Regions from separate parts of the Acidovorax sp. 107 genome, predicted to be linked through region 1. Evidence: predicted binding sites of a transcription regulator. Region 1 holds the regulator's gene; each other region holds the start of a gene.
What was found. Region 1 encodes sigma-54, which starts transcription at its own class of promoters, with help from an activator protein. Its sites were predicted from a motif close to TGGCANGNAANCTGCTTT; they were not measured.
Positions count from the first base shown of each region.

Region 1 (6,809 bases):
GAAAGGGCACGGTGGCCCATTGTGCCTTTGGCTGCGGGATGCCCCGTGGCGGCGCGTCTGGCGCCCCGCCGCTGGCGGGCCCGTAAAATCCGCCGATGCTCACAGCCAAAAATGAATTGCTCGCTGCGCTCGCAGCCGAGCTGGAAAACCTGTCTCCCGGCGCTGGCGCCAAGGCAGCCTTTGAATCTCCCAAGGTAGCGGCCCATGGCGATTTTGCCTGCACCGCGGCCATGCAGCTGGCCAAGCCGCTCAAGCTCAACCCGCGCGCCCTGGGCGAGCAGCTCAAGGCTGCGCTCGAAGCCACGCCAGCCTTTCAACGCTGGGTGTCCGCCATTGAAATCGCGGGCCCGGGCTTTCTGAACATCCGCCTGCAACCCGCTGCCAAGCAGGAAGTGGTGCGCGAGGTGCTGACGGCCGGTGAACGTTTCGGTTATCAGGCCAGCAACGGCCAGCAGGTGCTGGTCGAGTTCGTGTCGGCCAACCCCACGGGCCCGCTGCACGTGGGCCATGGCCGCCAAGCGGCGCTGGGCGATGCCATCTGCAACCTGTTCAGCACCCAGGGCTGGAAGGTACACCGCGAGTTCTATTACAACGACGCGGGCGTGCAGATCGACACCCTCACCAAGAGCACGCAGCTGCGCGCCAAGGGCTTCAAGCCCGGCGACGACTGCTGGCCCACCGACAGCGACAACCCGCTGGCCAAGAATTTCTACAACGGCGACTACATCGCCGACATTGCCGAGGCCTTCAAGGCCAAGGCCACCGTCAAGGCCGACGACCGCGAGTTCACGGCCAATGGCGATGTAGACGACTACGACAACATCCGCCAGTTTGCCGTGGCCTACCTGCGCAATGAACAGGACAAGGACCTGCAGGCCTTCAACCTCCAGTTCGACGAGTACTACCTGGAGTCCAGCCTGTACACCAGCGGCCGGGTCGAGGCCACGGTGAACAAGCTCATCGCCAACGGCAAGACCTACGAACAGGACGGCGCGCTGTGGCTCAAGAGCACCGACTACGGCGACGACAAGGACCGCGTCATGCGCAAGCAGGACGGCACCTTCACCTACTTTGTGCCCGACGTGGCGTACCACATCGCCAAGTGGGAGCGCGGCTTTACCAAGGTCGTCAACATCCAGGGCACCGACCACCACGGCACCATTGCCCGCGTGCGCGCCGGCCTGCAGGCGGCCGACGTGGGCATTCCGCAGGGCTACCCCGACTACGTGCTGCACACCATGGTGCGCGTGGTCAAGGGCGGCGAAGAGGTCAAGATCAGCAAGCGCGCGGGCAGCTACGTCACGCTGCGCGATTTGATCGAGTGGACCAGCAAGGACGCGGTGCGTTTCTTCTTGCTGTCTCGCAAGCCCGACACCGAGTACACCTTCGACGTGGACCTAGCGGTGGCGCAGAACAACGACAACCCGGTGTACTACGTGCAGTACGCGCATGCCCGCATCCAGTCGGTGCTGCGCGCCTGGCAAGAGGCGGGTGGTGGCGACGTGGCGTCGCTCCAGGACGTGGACCTGTCGGCGCTGGAAGGCCCCCAGGCCCAAGCGCTGATGCTGCAACTGGCCAAGTACCCCGAGATGCTCACGGCCGCTGCCGACGGCGAAGCCCCGCACGACGTGACCTTCTACCTGCGCGACTTGGCCGCCAGCTACCACAGCTACTACGATGCCGAGCGCATCCTCGTGGACGACGAGGTGGTGAAGAAGGCGCGCCTGGCGCTGGTCGCTGCCACCGCCCAGGTATTGCACAATGGCTTGGCTGTGCTGGGCGTGTCGGCTCCGGCCAGAATGTAAGCAGTTACTACCAATATGAAAAAGCAACAGACGGGCGGGACCATTGTCGGCTTCATCATCGGGGTCATCGTGGGCCTGGGCGCGGCGCTGGCCGTGGCGGTGTACGTGACCAAGGTGCCGGTGCCGTTCCTGAACAAGGGCAACGGCCGCGGCGCGGACATGGACGCGGCCGAATCCCAGAAAAACAAAAACTGGGACCCGAATTCGCCGCTGTATGGCAAGAACCCGGCCCGCCCCGCCGCGCCCCCGGTGGCCGCGGCTGCGTCAACCCCTGCATCGGCACCGGCCCCTGAGGTGCGCGCCGCCGCATCGGCCGCCAAGCCCGCCGCAAGCAAGCCAGACGCGAAAGCCGAAGCCAAGGCCGAGAGCAAGCCGGGTGCCGACCCCCTGGGCGATCTGGCCGTGGCCAAGGCAGCGGCCAAGGGCAGCGCGGACCCGTTTGACTACTTTGTGCAGGCAGGCGCCTTTCGCACCCAGGCCGACGCAGACGCCCAGCGCGCCAAGCTGGCCATGCTGGGTTGGGAGGCCCGCGTGAGCGAGCGTGAGCAAAATGGCCGGGCGGTGTTCCGGGTGCGCATCGGCCCCTTCACCAAGCGTGACGATGCCGAGGTGCTCAAAGAGAAACTCGACGGCGCCGGGCTGGAATCGGCGCTCGTGCGCGTGCAGCGCTGAAGTGCCTGTCAAAACGGCACCAACGCCAGGGCTGAACTTTTTGTAAAGGGATGTCTCACATCCCGCATACCTGAACCAGGAGAGTCTTTGTCATGAAACGCCGTGAGTTTTCTTTGTCCGCCGCCTCGGCGGTTGCCGCTTCTGCCCTGACGCTGCCAGTGGCCAACCCCGCCATGGCGCAAGCCCGCCAGTTCAAGGAGGGCAAGGACTTCAAGCGGCTGGACAAGCCCGTCGCTCCCGATGCCCCCGCTGGCAAGGTCGATGTGATCGAGTTCTTCTGGTACAGCTGCCCCCACTGCAACGCCTTCGAGCCTTCGCTGGACGCCTGGGTCAAGGCCGCGCCCAAGGACCTCTCCATCCGCCGCGTGCCCGTGGCGTTCAATGCCAGCTTTGTGCCCCAGCAAAAGCTGTACTACACGCTCGAAGGCATGGGCAAGCTCGACGCCCTGCACGCCAAGGTCTTCCGCGCCATCCATGTGGAAAAAGTCAAGCTCGCCAAGGACGACGAGATCCTGGCCTGGGTGACCCAGCAGGGCGTGGACGCCGCCAAGTTCAAGGAGGTCTACGGCTCCTTCAGCGTGGCCAATCAGGTGCGTCGCGCCTCGCAGCTGCAGGATTCGTACGGCGTCGAGGGCGTGCCATCCATGGGTGTGGCAGGCAAGTACTACACCGACGGCACGATGGCTGGCAGCATGCAGACGGTGCTGCAAGTGGTCGAATACCTGGCATCGACGGCGCGCAAAGCCTGACGAGTTGCCGACCCTGTCGGCAAGCTGTCCCAAAGGCCCGCTGATGCGGGCTTTTTTTCGGGATGGGTACCATCGGGTGGCTACAATCATTGCAAGATTCGTGCCCTATGACCCAACGCCTACTCCCCCTCCTGTTGCTCGCAGCCCTGACTGGCCTTGCGGGCGTGGCACACGCCGAAAAGGCCGACCGTGCCAAGCCCATGAACATCGAGGCTGATGCCCTGCGTCACGATGAACTCAAGCAGACCAGCGTGTTCTCGGGCCGCGTGGTGATGACCAAGGGCACCATCGTGCTGCGCGGCGCGCGGCTGGATGTGCGCCAGGACGCCGACGGTTACCAGTACGGCGTGGTCACGGCCGAGGCGGGCAAACGGGCGTTCTTCCGCCAGAAGCGCGACACCGTGACCGGAGCGCCGGACGAGTTCATCGAAGGCGAGAGCGAAGTCATCGAGTACGACGGCAAGGCCGACAACGTGCGCTTCATCACCCGCGCCGAACTGCGCCGCTACCGTGGGTCGGTGCTGAACGATGAGATCACCGGCGCCGTGATCGTCTACAACAACCTCACCGACGTGTTCACCGTGGACGGCCAGAAGGCGCCCGCGTCTTCGGCTGCGGCAGGCGACACCCCCGCGCCCGGTGGCCGTGTGCGCGCCGTGCTGGCGCCCAAGGACCCGCCGCCCGGTGCGGCAGCCCCGGCCCCTGCGCCCGACGCGCCCGCACCGGCGCTGCGCCCCAGCAGCAGCCTTGGCGGCGGCGCCAAGTGAGCGGGCCTGTGGTGAGTACCGGTCCTGATACCCAGGCGGGTGGCCGCCTGGGGCCTGATTCGCAGTCGGGCAGCCGCCTGGAGGTGCAGCACCTGGCCAAGTCCTATGGCAGCCGCAAGGTCGTCAAGGATGTGTCGCTGGTGGTGCAAAAAGGCGAGGTGGTGGGGCTGCTCGGGCCCAATGGCGCGGGCAAGACCACGTCGTTCTACATGATCGTGGGCCTGGTGCGCAGCGATGCGGGCGACATCCGCATCGATGGCCAATCGGTGGCCCACATGCCCATCCATCGCCGGTCGCGCCTGGGGCTGTCGTACCTGCCGCAAGAAGCCTCCATCTTCCGCAAGCTCACTGTCGAAGAAAACGTGCGCGCCGTGCTGGAACTGCAGCGCGCCGATGACGGCCAGCCGCTGTCGCGCGATGCCATCGAAGAGCGCCTGACAGCCCTGCTGCAGGAGCTGCGCGTGGACCACCTGCGTGCCTCGCCCGCCCTGGCGCTGTCGGGCGGCGAGCGCCGCCGCGTCGAGATTGCCCGCGCCCTGGCCACCCAGCCACGTTTCATCCTGCTGGACGAACCCTTCGCCGGTATCGACCCCATCGCCGTGATCGAGATCCAGCGCATCATCGGCTTCCTGAAGGCGCGGGGCATCGGTGTGCTCATCACCGACCACAACGTGCGCGAGACGCTGGGCATCTGCGACCACGCCTTCATCATCAGCGACGGCCGCGTACTGGCCCAGGGCACGCCCTCCGAGATCGTGGACAACGCCGAAGTGCGCCGGGTGTACCTGGGCGAGCATTTCCGCATGTGATGAAGCCTGGACTGTCGCTGCGCGTCTCGCAGCACCTTGCATTGACCCCTCAGCTCCAGCAGTCCATCCGGCTGCTGCAGTTGTCCACGCTCGAACTGTCGCAGGAAGTCGAGCAGATGCTCGACGAAAACCCGTTCCTCGAACGCAATGCCGACGAAGCCCCGCGTGAGGAGTTTGGCCTGGAAGCCGCCGACACGCCCGCACAGGCCGACGACTACAGTGCCGATGATGCTATGTTTTCAGGAGCTGCCAGCGCAAGCAGCACCAGCACTGAAAGCCAAAATGATGCTGAAATCTCCGGTGGAGGCACCGACGAGCCCGACTGGAGCGGCGACGGCACCGTCGAGATGGTGCCCAATGATGCCGAGTGGGGCGGCGACGCCCCCGCCCGCACCCATAACGGCGCCGAGGGCGACGAGGCCGACGCCACCGAACTGGCGCGCTCGCACGAATCGCTCACGGCCTTCCTGCACCGCCAGGCGCTGTCGCTGCGGCTGTCTGACGTGGACACGGCCGCACTGCGTTTTCTCATCGAATCGCTGAACGACGACGGTTACCTGGAAGAGCCTCTCGAAGAGCTGGCGATCAGCCTCGCCGGGCCCGACGACCTGGAGCAGATCGAAGAACTGGTACATCGCTTCACGGTGGCCCAAAGGCTGCTGCAAAGCCTGGAGCCTGTGGGCGTCGGCGCGCGCAACCTGGCCGAATGCCTGACGCTGCAGCTCACCGCCCTGGCGGCCGACGAAGACAGCGATGCCGACCCCGACGCCGTGCAGACCGCGCTGCGCATCTGCCAGCAGCCGCTGGAGATGCTGGCCCGCCGCGACATCCGCCGCCTGACGCAGCTGTGTGGCGATGGCGAGGAGCGCACGCGCGCCGCCATGGCCCTGATCGCCCGCTTGGAGCCGCGCCCTGGCCGCCGTTTTGCCGATGTTGAGCGCAACATCATCATTCCCGACGTCATCGTGCGCAAAGCCGGGCGTGCCAACGGCCGCGATGGCCAGCACAACTTCATCGTCAGCCTCAACCCCGATGTGATGCCCCGCCTGCGTGTGCACGACATCTACGCCGGCGCGCTGCGCGGTCACAAGGGCGGCGAGGGCCACCAGGGCATGCAGCAGCGCCTGCAGGAGGCGCGCTGGTTCATCAAGAACATCCAGCAGCGTTTTGACACCATCCTGCGTGTCTCGCGCGCCATCGTCGAGCGGCAGAAGAACTTCTTCACCCACGGCGAGCTGGCCATGCGCCCGCTGGTGCTGCGCGACATCGCTGACGAACTGGGCCTGCACGAGTCCACCATCAGCCGCGTGACCACCGCCAAGTACATGGCCACGCCGATCGGCACCTACGAGCTGAAATACTTCTTTGGCTCCGGCCTGGGCACCGAAACGGGCGGCAATGCATCGAGCACGGCCGTGCGCGCACTGATCAAGCAGTTCGTGTCGGCGGAAAACCCGGCCAAGCCGCTGTCCGACAGCCAGATCGCCGAGATGCTCAAGGAGCAGGGCATCGAATGCGCCCGCCGCACCGTGGCCAAGTACCGCGAGGCGCTCAAGATCGCGCCGGCGAATTTGCGCAAGGCTTTGTAGACGCTCGGCAGGTGGCGCACTGCCCGCCAGCGCCGCCGTAGTCTTTTCTGTTGTTTCCGTATTACCCACCGCAGCCCACCATGGCCCGCATCGTCTTCGACCTCCCCGCGCACTTCGGTTTTGCCACCGAGCTGCAGATCTACATCAGCCATGTGAACCAGGGCGGGCACCTGGACAACGCGCAGTTGCTCAGCCTGGTGTCCGAAGCGCGCGTGCGTTTCTTCCAGTCGCTGGGCTACCCCGAGGCGGACGTGGGCGGCCTGTCCATCGTCGTGGGCGACATCGTGGCGCAGTACAAGTCCGAAGGTTTCCACGGCGAAACCATGCGCGTGGAGATGGCGCCGGCCGACTTCAACCGCTATGGGTTCGACCTGGTCTTTTGCATGACCGAGAAGACCTCGGGCCGCGAGGTGGCGCG
Region 1 is NZ_QBTZ01000001.1:2,807,610-2,814,418, reverse strand. Features, by position in the region: gene argS (arginine--tRNA ligase) at 96-1,805, shown strand; gene C8C99_RS13200 (SPOR domain-containing protein) at 1,821-2,477, shown strand; gene C8C99_RS13195 (thiol:disulfide interchange protein DsbA/DsbL) at 2,570-3,226, shown strand; gene lptA (lipopolysaccharide transport periplasmic protein LptA) at 3,334-3,993, shown strand; gene lptB (LPS export ABC transporter ATP-binding protein) at 4,005-4,802, shown strand; gene C8C99_RS13180 (RNA polymerase factor sigma-54) at 4,802-6,391, shown strand; gene C8C99_RS13175 (thioesterase family protein) at 6,472-6,809, shown strand, end outside.

Region 2 (6,809 bases), 2.1 Mb from region 1:
AGGCCCGCACGGCCGACTTTGCGGTGGCCATGGCGGCCGAGACCGGAGCATCCGGCATGTGGGCCGGCTTCAACGTGCACCTGGCCGCTGGCCTGCTGCAAGAAGCCGCCGCGCTGACCACGCAGATTGCGGGCGAGGTGATTCCGTCCGACGTGCCCGGCAGCCTGGCCATGGGCGTGCGCCAGGCGGCGGGCGTAGTGCTGGGCATTGCACCGTGGAACGCCCCGGTCATCCTCGGCGTGCGCGCCATCGCCACGCCACTGGCCTGCGGCAACACGGTGATCCTGAAAGGCTCGGAGCTGTGCCCTGCCACGCACGGCCTCATCATCGAGGCACTGCAGGAAGCCGGTCTGCCCGCTGGTGTGGTGAACTTTGTGACCAACGCCCCGGCCGACGCCGGTGCAGTGGTCGAGGCCATCGTGGCCCACCCGGCGGTGCGCCGCATCAACTTCACCGGCTCTACCAAGGTGGGCCGCATCATTGCGCAGACCTGCGCCAAGTACCTCAAGCCCGTGGTGCTGGAGCTGGGCGGCAAGGCGCCGCTGCTGGTGCTGGATGACGCGGACATCGACGCCGCCGCGGCGGGCACCGTGTTTGGCGCCTTCGCCAACTCGGGCCAGATCTGCATGTCCACCGAGCGCATCATCGTGGACAACGCCGTGGCCGACGAATTTGTGGCCAAGCTGGGCGCGCGCGCGAAGGCACTGCCCCTGGGCGACCCGCGCAAGGGCCCGGTGGTGCTGGGTTCGGTGGTGGACATGGCCACGGTGCACCGCTGCAACGCCCTCATCGACGATGCACTGGCCAAGGGCGCGAAGCTGGTCTGCGGCGGCAAGAGCGACAGCACGCTCATGCAGGCCACGGTGCTCGACCATGTGACGGCCGAGATGGACATCTACCGCGAGGAATCGTTCGGCCCCGTCAAGCCCGTGGTGCGCGTGAACGGTGTGGAAGAAGCCATTGCCTGCGCCAACGACAACGAGTTCGGCCTGTCATCCGCCGTGTTCAGCCGCGACGTGGCCAAGGCCTGGAACGTGGCCGCGCGCATCGAGTCAGGCATCTGCCACGTCAACGGCCCCACGGTGCACGACGAAGGCCAGATGCCGTTTGGGGGCGTGAAGAGCTCGGGCTACGGCCGCTTTGGCGGCATGGCCGGGGTGCGTGAGTTCACCGAACTACGCTGGGTGACGGTGCAGACCACGCCACGCCACTATCCGTTCTAAACATCAAAAAAGATAGCAGCTAGCGCATGATTTACCTGCGCTAGGGACCCTCTGCACGAATCTCGCTGGCCAAGTGAGCGCAGCGGATCGGGAGGGTCTGCAAGGCGCAAAACACAGCAATAGCCGTAGCTATTGCGAGTATTTGCAACGCGGCAGACCGCCCGAGGCCCCTGATGCACACGGCGCGCTGATTCGTGCAGAGGGTCCCTCGCTGCCTTTTTTATTCAGAATCACACCGTGATGGCATCCAGCGGCCAGCGCGGCTTCACGTCAAAGGCGTACTCGGTGCTGGCCTGCTGCTGCCCGGCCTGCAGGCGCATCGCAGCAGCCATGGCGATCATGGCGCCGTTGTCGGTGCACAAGTGCAGTTCGGGGTAATGCACGCGCACCTTGGCCGCCGCGCAGGCGGCGTTGAGCTGGGCGCGCAGGTGCCGGTTGGCTCCCACCCCACCGGCCACCACCACGCGCTTGAGGCCCGTCTGCTTCAGAGCGGTCAGCGTCTTCTTCACCAGCACGTCGACAATCGCGGCCTCGGTGCTGGCCGCCAGATCAGCCTTGCGTGCTTCCAGCTCATCGCCCAGCTTCTTGGCCTGCGTGAGCACCGCCGTCTTGAGCCCGGCAAAAGAGAAGTCGAGGTTGCCGCTGTGCAACAGTGGGCGCGGCAGCTTGAAGGCCGCCGCATCGCCTTGTTCGGCCAGCCGGGACAGCGCCGGGCCACCGGGGTAGCCCAGGCCCATGAGCTTGGCAGACTTGTCGAACGCCTCGCCTGCCGCATCGTCAATGGTTTCGCCCAGAATTTCGTAGCGGCCCACGCCGTCCACGCGCATCAGCTGCGTGTGGCCGCCTGAGACCAGCAGGGCCACAAAAGGGAATTCAGGGGGGTCGGCGCTGAGGAAGGGCGACAGCAAATGCCCCTCCAGGTGGTGCACGCCCAGCACCGGCTTGTCCAGCGCTGCGCCCAGCGCGCAAGCCACACCCGCCCCCACCAGCAGCGCACCGGCCAGGCCCGGGCCGCGCGTGTAGGCCACCACGTCCACGTCCGCCAGCGTCTGGCCGGACTCGGCCAGCACTTGTGTGGCCAGCGGCAGCACGCGGCGAATGTGGTCGCGGCTGGCCAGCTCGGGCACCACGCCGCCATAGGCCTGGTGCATCTCGATCTGGCTGTGCAGCGCGTGCGACAGCAGCGTAGGCACGGCATTGCCCGTGGAACGGACCAATGCCACGCCGGTTTCGTCGCACGAAGATTCAATACCCAGGATCAGCAAGCTCATGCCCCGAGTGTAAAACCCGGGGCTGGCCTGCCATGGCAACGCGGTTTACCAGCGGTCGGACCGCATGCGCAACTCCCAGTTGCCGCTGCGCAGTTCGTACACCCCCACGGCGCCATAGCGCTGCTCGCCCTTGTCATCCCAGGTCATGGTGCCGATCACCGGGGCGTAGCCGTTGATGCTGTGCAGGGCCTTGGTGATGTCCTTGGGGTCGGCGGACTTGGCCTTCTGGATGGCGGCCGAGAGCACGTAGGTGCTGTCGTAGCTGTAGTGGCCGCCGTAGGCCGGGGGCTTCTTGAAAGCGGCGATGTACTTTTCAAGGAAGGGCTTGCCGGTGGTGAACTCCTTGGCCTCCAGCACGGGCGATGTGGCATACACGCCCTGCACGATGCCTGCGCCCTTGGTCATGTCGGTGGTCTTGATGGTGTCGCCCCCCAGCAGGCTGACCTTGGTGTGGCCCACCTTCTGCAGGGCTTCGAGCAGTGCCAGCGCCTGGAAGTCGTTGAGGGTCGAAACAATCACCTCCACATTGGCGGCCTTGAGCTCCCCGGCCAGGCCATCAAAGGCCACGGTCTTGTCGTCGAACGACTTGCGCACCACCACCTCTTTCTTCTCGGCCTTGAGCTGTTCGGCCGCGCCATCGGCCAGGCCCTTGCCATAGGGCGTGCCATCGTCCAGCGCGGCATAGCGTGCGGCGCCCAGCTGGGTGGCGGCAAACGAGCCAATGGCGCGGGCCTGCAGGGTGTCGTTGCCCACCATGCGGAAGGTGGTCGGAAACCCGAGCTGTGTGAACTTGGGGTTCGTGGAGATGGCGATCTGCGCGATGTCCTTGGCAGCGTAGATGGGGGCGGTCTCGATGCTCACGCCCGAGTTGAGGTGGCCCACCACCGCGACCACGCCGGCATCCACCAGCTGCTGCGCCACGGCCTTGCCGGTGGTGGCGTCGGCCTTGTCGTCAACGGACACGACCTCCAGCGTCACGCGCTTGCCGTCCACCGTGTAGCCGGACTTGTTGAGTTCCTCCACCGCCAGCTTGACGCCATTGAGCAGATCCTGCCCCAGCGCACCCAGCGGGCCAGAGAGGGGCTGAGCCACACCAATTTTGATGGTGTCCGGCACTTTGCCGCATCCGGTCAGGAGTGCGGCAGTCGCCACTGCGGTCAAGGCCAGGCTGGCCGAGAAGCGGCGCCGGTTGATGTGCTTGTTCATGCAAAAAACTCCATTTCAGTGTGTCTGTGTGACCAGATGTATATGCGACGCCCTACCCGGCGAGCTACCGGGTATGCCCTCCCACGGTGTCAGTATTAGCAACTTTCAGGCCCCGCAACGCAGAGCACGGCACCCCGACCTGGCGGGCTTGGGATGGGTGCAGCCCCGGAGCGAGGGGACATCGCGGGGCCTTCAAAGGCCGTGCACCACCCCGGCGCACCAATTTGTGGCGTAAAAATTGCTTATGCTCACGGGTATGAATGAGGCTTTGCGCATCGTGGTGGTTGCCCCGGATCTGGCAGTCACCGACCCCGACGACGACCACGCTGTGGAACAGGCAGAGCGGTCGCGGGCGCTGCGCATCGGGCTGCTGGAGAACAACTTCAACCTGGTGGCCACGCTGCCGGCCGACGTGTTCCTGAGCGAGCGCATCGCGCAGTTGCAGCCCGACCTGATCATCGTGGATGCCGAGAGCGAGGCCCGCGACGCGCTGGAGCATGTGGTGATGGCCACGCGCGACGAGCGCCGTCCCATCGTGATGTTCACCAACGACGAGGACACCTCGCACGTGAAGGATGCAGTGGCGGCAGGCGTGTCTGCCTACATCGTGGCGGGGCTGGCACCGCAGCGCATCCGCCCCATTCTGGATGTGGCCATGGCCCGCTTCCAGCATGAACAGGCCTTGCGCGCCGAGCTCGCCGACGCCAAGACCGAACTGCAAGGCCGCAAGACCATCGACCGCGCCAAGGGTTTGCTCATGCAGCGCCAGGGCCTGACCGAACAGGCCGCCTACGAAAAGCTGCGCAAGACGGCCATGGACAAGGGCCTGAAGCTGGTGGACGTGGCCCAGCGCATGCTGGACGTGATGGACCTGCTGGGGTAATAACCCTCACCCTCTCACATCGCGGGGCCCACGCTCCGCGCAAAACACGGCCCACCCGCCTCATTCGCGCAGCGACGCCGCTGCGGTCCCATGCACGGTGGTACCGCATTACCCCCCTGCAACCCGTTGGCACGGACCACCATGCGCCTGCCGCGTGCACGGCGGCCCCGATGCCTGGACTGCGATGGTGCAGCGCACAACGGCAGTGCAATGCACCGCACTGACCAAGCAGAGGTGAATTGAAACCAAATCGCCTTGAAGCGCCAATCAAATACGCCTTCTTTGCTATCAAATTTGAATAATTCATTCATCCCAACCCAGTAAAAAAAGGCTGGCACGCGCTTTGCATTGCACAGTGCAAGACCAATGCAGGTCTGACCACTGACAGCACTGACCCAACGGCGGGCCGGTGCTGGCAAGGAGCCCCGGACCCGTTCCAGGCTCCACCACGGACAAAGGCGTCCCCACCCGCTCCTGGCGTTGCTTTGCTGCAGCCCGGCGCGGTGTGAGGACGCCTTTTTGTTTTTCACGCCACCAGGGATGCCCCATGACCGATCTGTTGAAAACCAGCCTCAACCGCCGCACCGTGCTGCAGGCCGCCACCGTGGGCGCTGTGGGTGTGAGCCCCGCGCTGCGCGCGCTCGTCCACGCAGCCGGCTCCGACGCCCCCGAGAAGAAGGAAGTCAAGATCGGCTTCATCCCGCTGACCGACTGCGCCAGCGTGGTCATGGCCTCGGTGCTGGGCTTCGACAAGAAATACGGCGTGACCATCGTCCCCAACAAGGAAGCCAGCTGGGCCGGCGTGCGTGACAAGCTGGTGAACGGCGAGCTGGACTTCGCCCATGTGCTCTACGGCCTGGTCTATGGCGTGCACCTGGGCACCGCCGGTCCCAAGAAGGACATGGCCGTGCTAATGAGTCTGAACAACAACGGGCAGGCCATCACCCTCTCCAAGACGCTGGCCGACAAGGGCGCGGTGGATGGCCCGTCCCTGGCCAAGCTCATGGTCAGCGAGAAGCGCGAATACACCTTTGCGGGCACCTTCCCCACCGGCACCCACGCGATGTGGATGCACTACTGGCTGGCAGCGGCGGGCATCAACCCGCTGTCGGGCGCCAAGCTCATCACCGTGCCCCCGCCGCAGATGGTGGCCAACATGCGCGTGGGCAACATGGACGGCTTTTGCGTGGGCGAGCCCTGGAACCACCGCGCCATCATGGACGGCATCGGCATCACGGCCAACACCACGCAGGACATCTGGAAGGACCACCCCGAAAAGGTGCTGGGCACCACGGCAGAGTTCGTCAAGAAGTACCCCAACACCACGCGCGCCGTGATGATGGCCGTGCTCGAAGCCAGCCAGTGGATCGATGCCAGCCTCTCCAACAAGATGAAGATGGCCGAAACCGTGGCAGGCAAGGCGTATGTGAACACGGGCGTGGACGCCATCAACCAGCGCATCCTGGGCCGCTACCAGAACGGCCTGGGCAAGACCTGGGACGACCCCAACCACATGAAGTTCTTCAACGACGGTGCGGTGAACTTCCCCTACCTGTCGGACGGCATGTGGTTCCTGACCCAGCACAAGCGCTGGGGCCTGCTCAAGAGCCACCCCGACTACCTGGCGGTGGCCAAGGAAGTCAACCAGGTCGAGCTGTACAAGTCGGTGGCCAGCGCCATGAAGATCAGCGTGCCCAAGGACGTGATGCGCACCAGCAAGCTCATCGACGGCGTAGTGTGGGACGGCAAGGACCCCGCCAAGTACGCCGACGGCTTCAAGATCAAGGCCTGACGGCGACCCTGCCCCAGCGCCCGCCCGACCACCCAGCCAGCAAGCCCTGCACAGGAGAAAACCATGGTCAGTGCCGTCTTTCACTCCCCGTTGGATGCAGCCCCCGTGGCCGCACAGAATGCTATGAATACTGTAGCGACAAGCGCAACATCCACTAACGCAAGAAGCCAAAAGGTTGCAACATCTGCCCCCAAGGCACCTGCAGCGCCCGCCACCACGGCGGCTACAGGCCGCGACTGGTCGGCCGTCTCGCGCAGCTTCTGGCTGGCCGTGCTGCCGCCGCTGTGTGGCCTGGGCTTGCTCGTCGGCCTGTGGGCGGTGGTCTCCACCACCACGGGCGGCAGCATCCCCAGCCCCAAGGACACCTGGCTGCAGGCGCTGGAGGTGTTCAGCAACCCGTTCTACCGCAACGGCCCCAACGACCAGGGCGTGGG
Region 2 is NZ_QBTZ01000001.1:741,516-748,324, reverse strand. Features, by position in the region: gene C8C99_RS03520 (aldehyde dehydrogenase) at 1-1,223, shown strand, start outside; gene tsaD (tRNA (adenosine(37)-N6)-threonylcarbamoyltransferase complex transferase subunit TsaD) at 1,454-2,494, opposite strand; gene C8C99_RS03510 (branched-chain amino acid ABC transporter substrate-binding protein) at 2,540-3,700, opposite strand; gene C8C99_RS03505 (ANTAR domain-containing response regulator) at 3,957-4,583, shown strand; gene C8C99_RS03500 (CmpA/NrtA family ABC transporter substrate-binding protein) at 5,131-6,375, shown strand; gene ntrB (nitrate ABC transporter permease) at 6,439-6,809, shown strand, end outside.
Region 2: a site for sigma-54 is predicted at 3,928-3,945, ahead of C8C99_RS03505 (ANTAR domain-containing response regulator). Genes of this name have one in related genera too.

Region 3 (6,809 bases), 710 kb from region 1:
AGCCTCAGGAGTGGAAGCCCGGCGTGCAGTTTGAAAGCGACGAAGACCTGGCGCGCCTGGCGGGCGACATTGCCACCACCATCTTCCACCCCGTGGGCACCACGAAGATGGGCCGCGACGGCGACCCGATGGCCGTGCTGGATGCGCAACTGCGCGTGCGCGACGGACGTGGCGGCGTGGTGGCCGGGCTGCGCGTGGTGGATGCGGGCGCCATGCCCACTATCACCAGCGGCAACACCAACTCGCCCACGCTGATGATGGCGGAGAAGGCCGCGGAGTGGATCATCCAGTCACGGCAGGCGGCGTGAGTAGCATCGCGCCGATGTACTCCTCCACCTTCATCTTTGCGACCAAGCAGTTCGACGACGCCTTTCACCGGCTGGACGAAGCCATCGCCACCGCCGCCCGCGCTATCGACGGCTACCTGGGCGAGGAGTCGTGGACGGACACGGGCAACGGCCTGGTCTCCAACGTGTACTACTGGCAGTCGCTGGAGGCGCTACAGACGCTGATGCAGCACCCCGCGCACCTGAAGGCCAAGGCCGCGCAGGCGCAGTGGCTCAATGGCTACCAGGTGGTGATTGCGCAGGTGCTGCGCACCTACGGGGACAACCGGCTGGCTGGACTGCTGCCCACGGCCGGGCTGTTCGCGCAGGGCACAGCACCCCACTGATCCTTGAGCCCCCGGCGCAGAAACCGCTTGGCAGGTCAGCGGATGCCGCCCACATAGCGCGGCACTTCGGGGGCAGGCTCGGGGGGCGGTGCGGGGCGCGCACGCACTGCCTGCGCCGCAGCATCCAGCAGCGGTCGGCGCTGGGCGGAAGGGGGCGCTGCGTGCAGGGCCTGCTCCAGGCGGTCGGCCCATTCGGCCAGGTCGGGCGCGTTGTCTTCGGTGGCGCGCTGGCGCGCAAACCGCACGATCTCCTGCGCGTAGTCCGCGTTGGCAGCCATCCATTCGGTATCGGTCACGCGCCCTGTCTTGCGCCGCAACAGCACATGCAGGTGGGCGGCAATCGCCAGCTTGTCGGAATCGGACATGTTCGGCTCCTTACTGCATTGGGGTCATCCATCGGACTGCATTCGCTGGCCCGCACATCACAGGACGCGGCGGCGCATTCAGCCGCCCAGGCGCTCGCGGTGCTGGGCAATGTCCAGCCCGGTCTGCTCGCTTTGCTCGTCCACCCGCAGGCCCATCGCAAAGTTGACGACCCACAGCAGCGCGGCCGTCATCACCAGGCTGTAGGCCGCCACGGCGCCCACGCCGATGGCCTGGGTGAGCAGGCTACCGGCCACCCCGCCCACGGCCCTGCTGGCCAGCACGCCCGTCAGCAGCGAACCCACGATGCCGCCAACGCCGTGCACGCCAAATACGTCGAGCGAGTCGTCCACCCGCAGCAGCCGCTTGAGCCCCGTGGCGCCCCAGTAGCAGGCCAGCCCGGCCACCAGACCAATCACGACGGCCGAACGCAGCGTGACAAAACCGGCGGCAGGCGTGATGGCCACCAGCCCCGCCACCAGGCCAGAGCACAGCCCCAGCAGCGACGGGCGCCCGCGCACCACCCACTCACCCAGCATCCACGACAGCGCCCCGGCTGCAGCGGCCAGGTGCGTCACTGCCATGGCCAGCCCGGCGCGCCCATCGGCCGCCACCGCCGAGCCCGCGTTGAAGCCAAACCAGCCCACCCACAGCATGCCCGCGCCCGCCATGGTGAGCCCCAGGTTGTAGGGTTCAAACGGCTCGCGCCCATACCCCGCGCGGCGGCCCAGAAACCAGGCACACACCAGCCCCGCCACGCCCGCATTCACGTGCACGACCGAGCCGCCCGCAAAGTCCAGCGCGCCCATCTGCGCCAGCCAGCCCCCGGGCTCCCACACCCAGTGCGCCACGGGCGCGTACACCACCAGCGTCCACAGCCCAATGAAGACCAGCATGGCCGAGAACCGCATGCGCTCGACGAACGCGCCCACCAGCAGAGCGGCCGTGATGATGGCGAACGTGAGCTGGAACATCGCATATACCGACTCTGGGATCAGCGGCGCAATGTGGCTCACGGCCAGCTTGCCCGCCTCCAGCTGAAAGTCGAGCCCCGCAAAGCCAGCGCGGTCCCAGCCCCCCAGCCAGGCGCTGCCTGGTGTGAAAGCCAGTGAGTACCCCGCCGCAAACCACAACAGGCTGACCAGCGCCGCAATCGCGACCACGCACGCCATGGTGTTGAGCACGTTCTTCCTGCGCACCATGCCTGCGTAGAACAGCGCAATGCCCGGCAGCGTCATCAGCAGCACCAGGGCAGTGGAGGTCATCATCCAGCCGGTGTGGGCCGCATTCACCGTGTCCTGCGCCACCAGGGCGGGGCGGGTGACGGGCGCCGCGATGGCAGGAACCTCTGGCACGCCCTGGGCGAGCGCACAAGTGCAAAGCCCCAGACACAACGACACGACCGCAACGACCCGGTGGTTGACTGCACGCATGCACGCTCCCTTTCGCAATTTGTTACAAGCGCATTGCACGAGCCATGCCAGCAAAGTCCCACCGAATCGGGGCACAGGACGCACCGGCCGTCCCTCCGGCGCCCAACAACGGGGGGCGGGAAACCCCCAATGCACCAGCAAAGTGCAGCCGTTACAGTTGCGGCACTCGAAAGCGCGCTTCGGTGTGCCAAGCGAGGGGCCCGAGGAGACAACCTTTCTACCAAGAACCACATTCAAAACACCCAACGAGGTGTGAACCCTTTCAGGCGCTGGCGATCCCAGCGCCTTTTTCTTGCCTGCTAGGGATGGCCTGCATAACTCCCTGCGGTCGGTGATAGCGCGGCCTCGTGCGATCCGCTGCGTTGCTTTTCTTGCCAATAGCCGGGCTATTGGCAAGAAAAAGGCGCCTTGCGGCCCATCCCGATCCGCACTACCACCGACTCGCGAGGGTTATGCAGGCCATCCCTAGATCCTGAGCAGTCCTGAATCGATAGCAGGCCCGGTGCGACAATCCTGCGATGGAATGGATTTTGATGACCCTGGCCTCGCTGCTCGCGGGCTTTGTGGATGCGATCGTGGGAGGCGGTGGACTGGTAATGGTGCCCGCGCTGTTTGCGGCTTTTCCGGGCGCGCCCCCAGCCACGCTGCTGGGCACCAACAAGGCGGCCTCGGTGTGGGGCACGGCCATGGCCACTTGGCAATACAGCCGCAAGGTGCAGATCCGCTGGTCGGCCATGCTGCCGGCCGCGGCCGCCGGTTTTGCCGGCTCGTTCGTGGGCGCCTGGGCCGTCACCGTGGTGTCGGCCGACTTCTTGCGCAAGCTGCTGCCCCTGGTGCTGCTGGGCGTGCTGCTCTACACACTGGCCAAGAAGGAGCTGGGGCGGCACCACACGCCCCGGTTTGCGGGCCGGGCCGAGGTGATCGCCGCCTGCCTGATTGGCGTGCTCATCGGCTTTTATGACGGGTTCTTTGGCCCGGGTACGGGCAGCTTCTTCGTCTTCTTGTTCGTGCGGCTGCTGGGCTACGACTTTCTGAATGCCTCGGCCTCGGCCAAGCTGCTCAACTGCGCCACCAACATTGCCGCGATTGCGCTGTTCGCCGCCAAGGGCCATGTGTGGTGGCACTTTGCGGTGACGCTGGCCGTGGCCAACGTGCTGGGCAGCCTGCTGGGCACGCACATGGCGCTCAAGCATGGCACTGGCTTTGTGCGGGGCATCTTCATCGTGGTGGTGAGCACGCTGATCTTGAAGACGGGGTACGACGCTTTCCTGCGGTAGGCCTGCTCTTCACGCACCAGGGTTCGGTTGCCAGGGTGGCACCCAACTTGCGACGCGCTGCACGGCCTACCACCAGGGCGCTCCGAGGTCATCGGGGTTGCCCTGCATGGCCCGGATGTGAACGTGCGTCCTATAATTTCTGCACGTTTCCGTTTGATGACGGGGCCCATCGCCAACGGCGATGCCCTTATTCACCCGTTCCGGCCTGCCTACCCGCAGGCCGGATTTTTTGTACCTGAACCACCCCCACAGGAACCTGTCATGCAATTTTTCAAGTCTGCCGTTGTCACCGCCGTGGCGCTGTGCGCTGCCCTCGCCGTCCAGGCCCGCACGCTGGACGAAGTCAAGAAGGACGGCAAGATCATCGTGGCCACCGAGGGCCAGTTTGCCCCGTTCAACTACTTTGAAGGCACCAAGCTGACAGGTTTCGAAGTGGAAGTGGCAGAGCTGGTGGTCAAAAAGATGGGTCTCAAGCTCGAATGGAAGACCCTGGGCTTTGACGCGCTGCTGACCGGCCTGGGCCAGAACCGCTGGGACGCCGTGATCGCCTCGCACGGTGTGACCGACGAGCGCTCCAAGGCCGTGACCTTTGCCAACCCCCATTACTGCTCGGGCGGCATCATCGTGGCCATGGACGACAAGATCCGCAACGCCAAGGACCTGACCGGCAAGGTCGTGGCCGTGCAGACCGGCACCAGCTACCTAGAGCAGGTCAAGAAGGTCAGCGGCGTGAAGGAAGTGAAGAACTTCCCGCAAGACACCGACGCCCAGCGCGCCCTGATCTCCAAGCGCGTGGACGCCTGGGTCAGCGACAAGTTCGTGGCCAAGGAAGCCGCCGCCAAGAACGCCAAGGCTGGCTTCAAGCTGGGCGACATGCTGTTCATCGAGCGCATCGCCCCCGCCATGGCCAAGGGCAACACCGGCCTGGCCGATGCCTGGAACAAGGCGTTCACCGAAGTGCTGGCCGATGGCAGCTACGCCGCCGTCTCCAAGAAGTACTTCAACGAAGACGTGCGCTGCAACTGATGTGATGGCACATGGGGTGCGCAGAAGGCCAGGAGCCTCTGCGCACCTTTTGCCTTTTGTGGCGGCATAGGGCAATGTTCCCGCCGCCCACCCGATTTCCAACCAAGACCTTCTGGTCGTCCGATCCATGCTTCTCGCTCTTTGGCCACAAGGCTGGTCCCGACAGCAGCGCAGCAATGCCACGCTGGTCGCTGCACTGGTGGTGATGGTGCTGGCTCTCTCGCTGCTGGGCCACCTGCTGTCGTTCTTTCCCGACCCCATCGGCCCCAACGCCCAGGCGTTTTCTGAAGGTGCGCGCACCACGCTATGGCTCACGCTGGTCAGCGGTGCCGTGGGACTGGTGCTGGGCACGGCAGCGGCGCTGGCCCGTACGGCCCGCTGGACGCCCGTGCGCTGGATTGCTGGCGTGTACATCTGGGCCATTCGCGGCACCCCGCTCTTGGTGCAGATCCTGTTTGTGTACTTTGCGCTGCCGGTGCTGGTTCCGGGGTTGAACCTGCCCGACTTTGCGGCCGCCGTGGTGGCCCTGGGACTGAACGTGGGCGCGTACAACGCCGAGGCCCTGCGCGCGGGCCTGCTGGCCGTGCCGCGCGGGCAGACTGAAGCCGCCCGGGCGCTGGGCCTGGGCCGCATGCATGTGTTCATGGATGTGGTGTTTCCGCAGGCGTTCAAGATCTCGCTGCCGCCGCTGGTGAGCAACTTTGTGGCGCTGCTCAAGGACTCGTCGCTGGCCTATGCCATTGGTGTGGTGGAGCTGACCAACGTGGGCAACCGCATCCAGTCGGCCACCTTCCAGCCCATCGCCACGCTGACCACGGTGGCCATCACCTACCTGCTGCTGACCACGCTGGTGACCCAAATCTCCAACGCCGTCGAGTACCGCTTTGACGTGGAGGGCCGTAACCAATGAACCCCCACACTCCACCCAAGCCCTACATCGTGGCCGAGCGGGTGTGCAAGTCGTTCGGCTCGCACCAGGTGCTCAAGGATGTCTCTACCGTGTTCCACACCGGCGAGGTGACGGTAATCATCGGCGCCTCGGGTTCGGGCAAGAGCACGCTGCTGCGCGCCATCAACCGCCTGGAGCCCCACGACAGTGGGCGCATCACCATCGATGGCGTGGAGGTGTGCGATGACATCAGCACCCTGCAGCGCCAGCGCTGCGAGGTGGGCATGGTGTTCCAGCAGTTCAATCTGTTCGGCCACATGAGCGTGCTGGACAACGTGACCCTGGCCCCCCGCCGCATCCGCCGCACGCCGCGCACGCAGGCCAACGACGAAGCCATGCAGCTGCTGCGCCGTGTGGGCATGCAGGACCACGCACACAAGTACCCCTGGCAGCTGTCGGGCGGGCAGCAGCAGCGGGTGGCCATTGCGCGGGCGCTGGCCATGCAGCCCAAGGTGATGCTGTTTGACGAGCCCACCTCGGCGCTGGACCCCGAGATGGTCAAGGAAGTGCTGGACGTGATGCGTGGCCTGGCCCGTGGCGGCATGACCATGATCGTGGTCACCCACGAAATGGGCTTTGCGCGCGAGGTGGCCGACCGCGTCATGTTCTTCGACCAGGGCCGCATCGCCCACGATGCGCCTCCGCAGGAGTTCTTCAGCAACCCGGCCAACGACCGTATCCGGGCGTTTCTGGGCCAGGTCAGCCACTGACCCGGGGCCGCGCCGCGCTGCGACGCCAAGGCCGCCGGGCAACCGGCGGCCCTTTTTCTTTTTTGGTTGGGGGATTTCTTTCGATGCGTACTGAACGCTGGGGCCTGATGGCCCTGCTGGCCGTGACCGTGGTGTGGGGCACCACCTTCCCGGCGATGAAACTGCTCTCGGCGCACCTGGACGCGCTGCAGATCATCTGGCTGCGCTTTGTGATTGCGCTGGTGGTACTGGCACCCCTGTGGCGCGGCATGCTGCGCCACGAGCGGCGCTGGGGCTGCGCTTTAGGCCTGCTGCTGTTCCTGGCGTTCTGGCTGCAGATTGAGGGGCTGGCGCGCACCAGCAGCAACCGCAACGCGTTTGTCACCGGCCTGAACGTGC
Region 3 is NZ_QBTZ01000001.1:3,513,817-3,520,625, reverse strand. Features, by position in the region: gene C8C99_RS16410 (GMC family oxidoreductase) at 1-308, shown strand, start outside; gene C8C99_RS16405 (antibiotic biosynthesis monooxygenase) at 323-673, shown strand; gene C8C99_RS16400 (hypothetical protein) at 709-1,038, opposite strand; gene C8C99_RS16395 (ammonium transporter) at 1,117-2,469, opposite strand; gene C8C99_RS16390 (TSUP family transporter) at 2,988-3,746, shown strand; gene C8C99_RS16385 (ABC transporter substrate-binding protein) at 4,008-4,772, shown strand; gene C8C99_RS16380 (amino acid ABC transporter permease) at 4,900-5,682, shown strand; gene C8C99_RS16375 (amino acid ABC transporter ATP-binding protein) at 5,679-6,431, shown strand; gene C8C99_RS16370 (DMT family transporter) at 6,515-6,809, shown strand, end outside.
Region 3: a site for sigma-54 is predicted at 2,502-2,519, ahead of C8C99_RS16395 (ammonium transporter). Genes of this name have one in related genera too.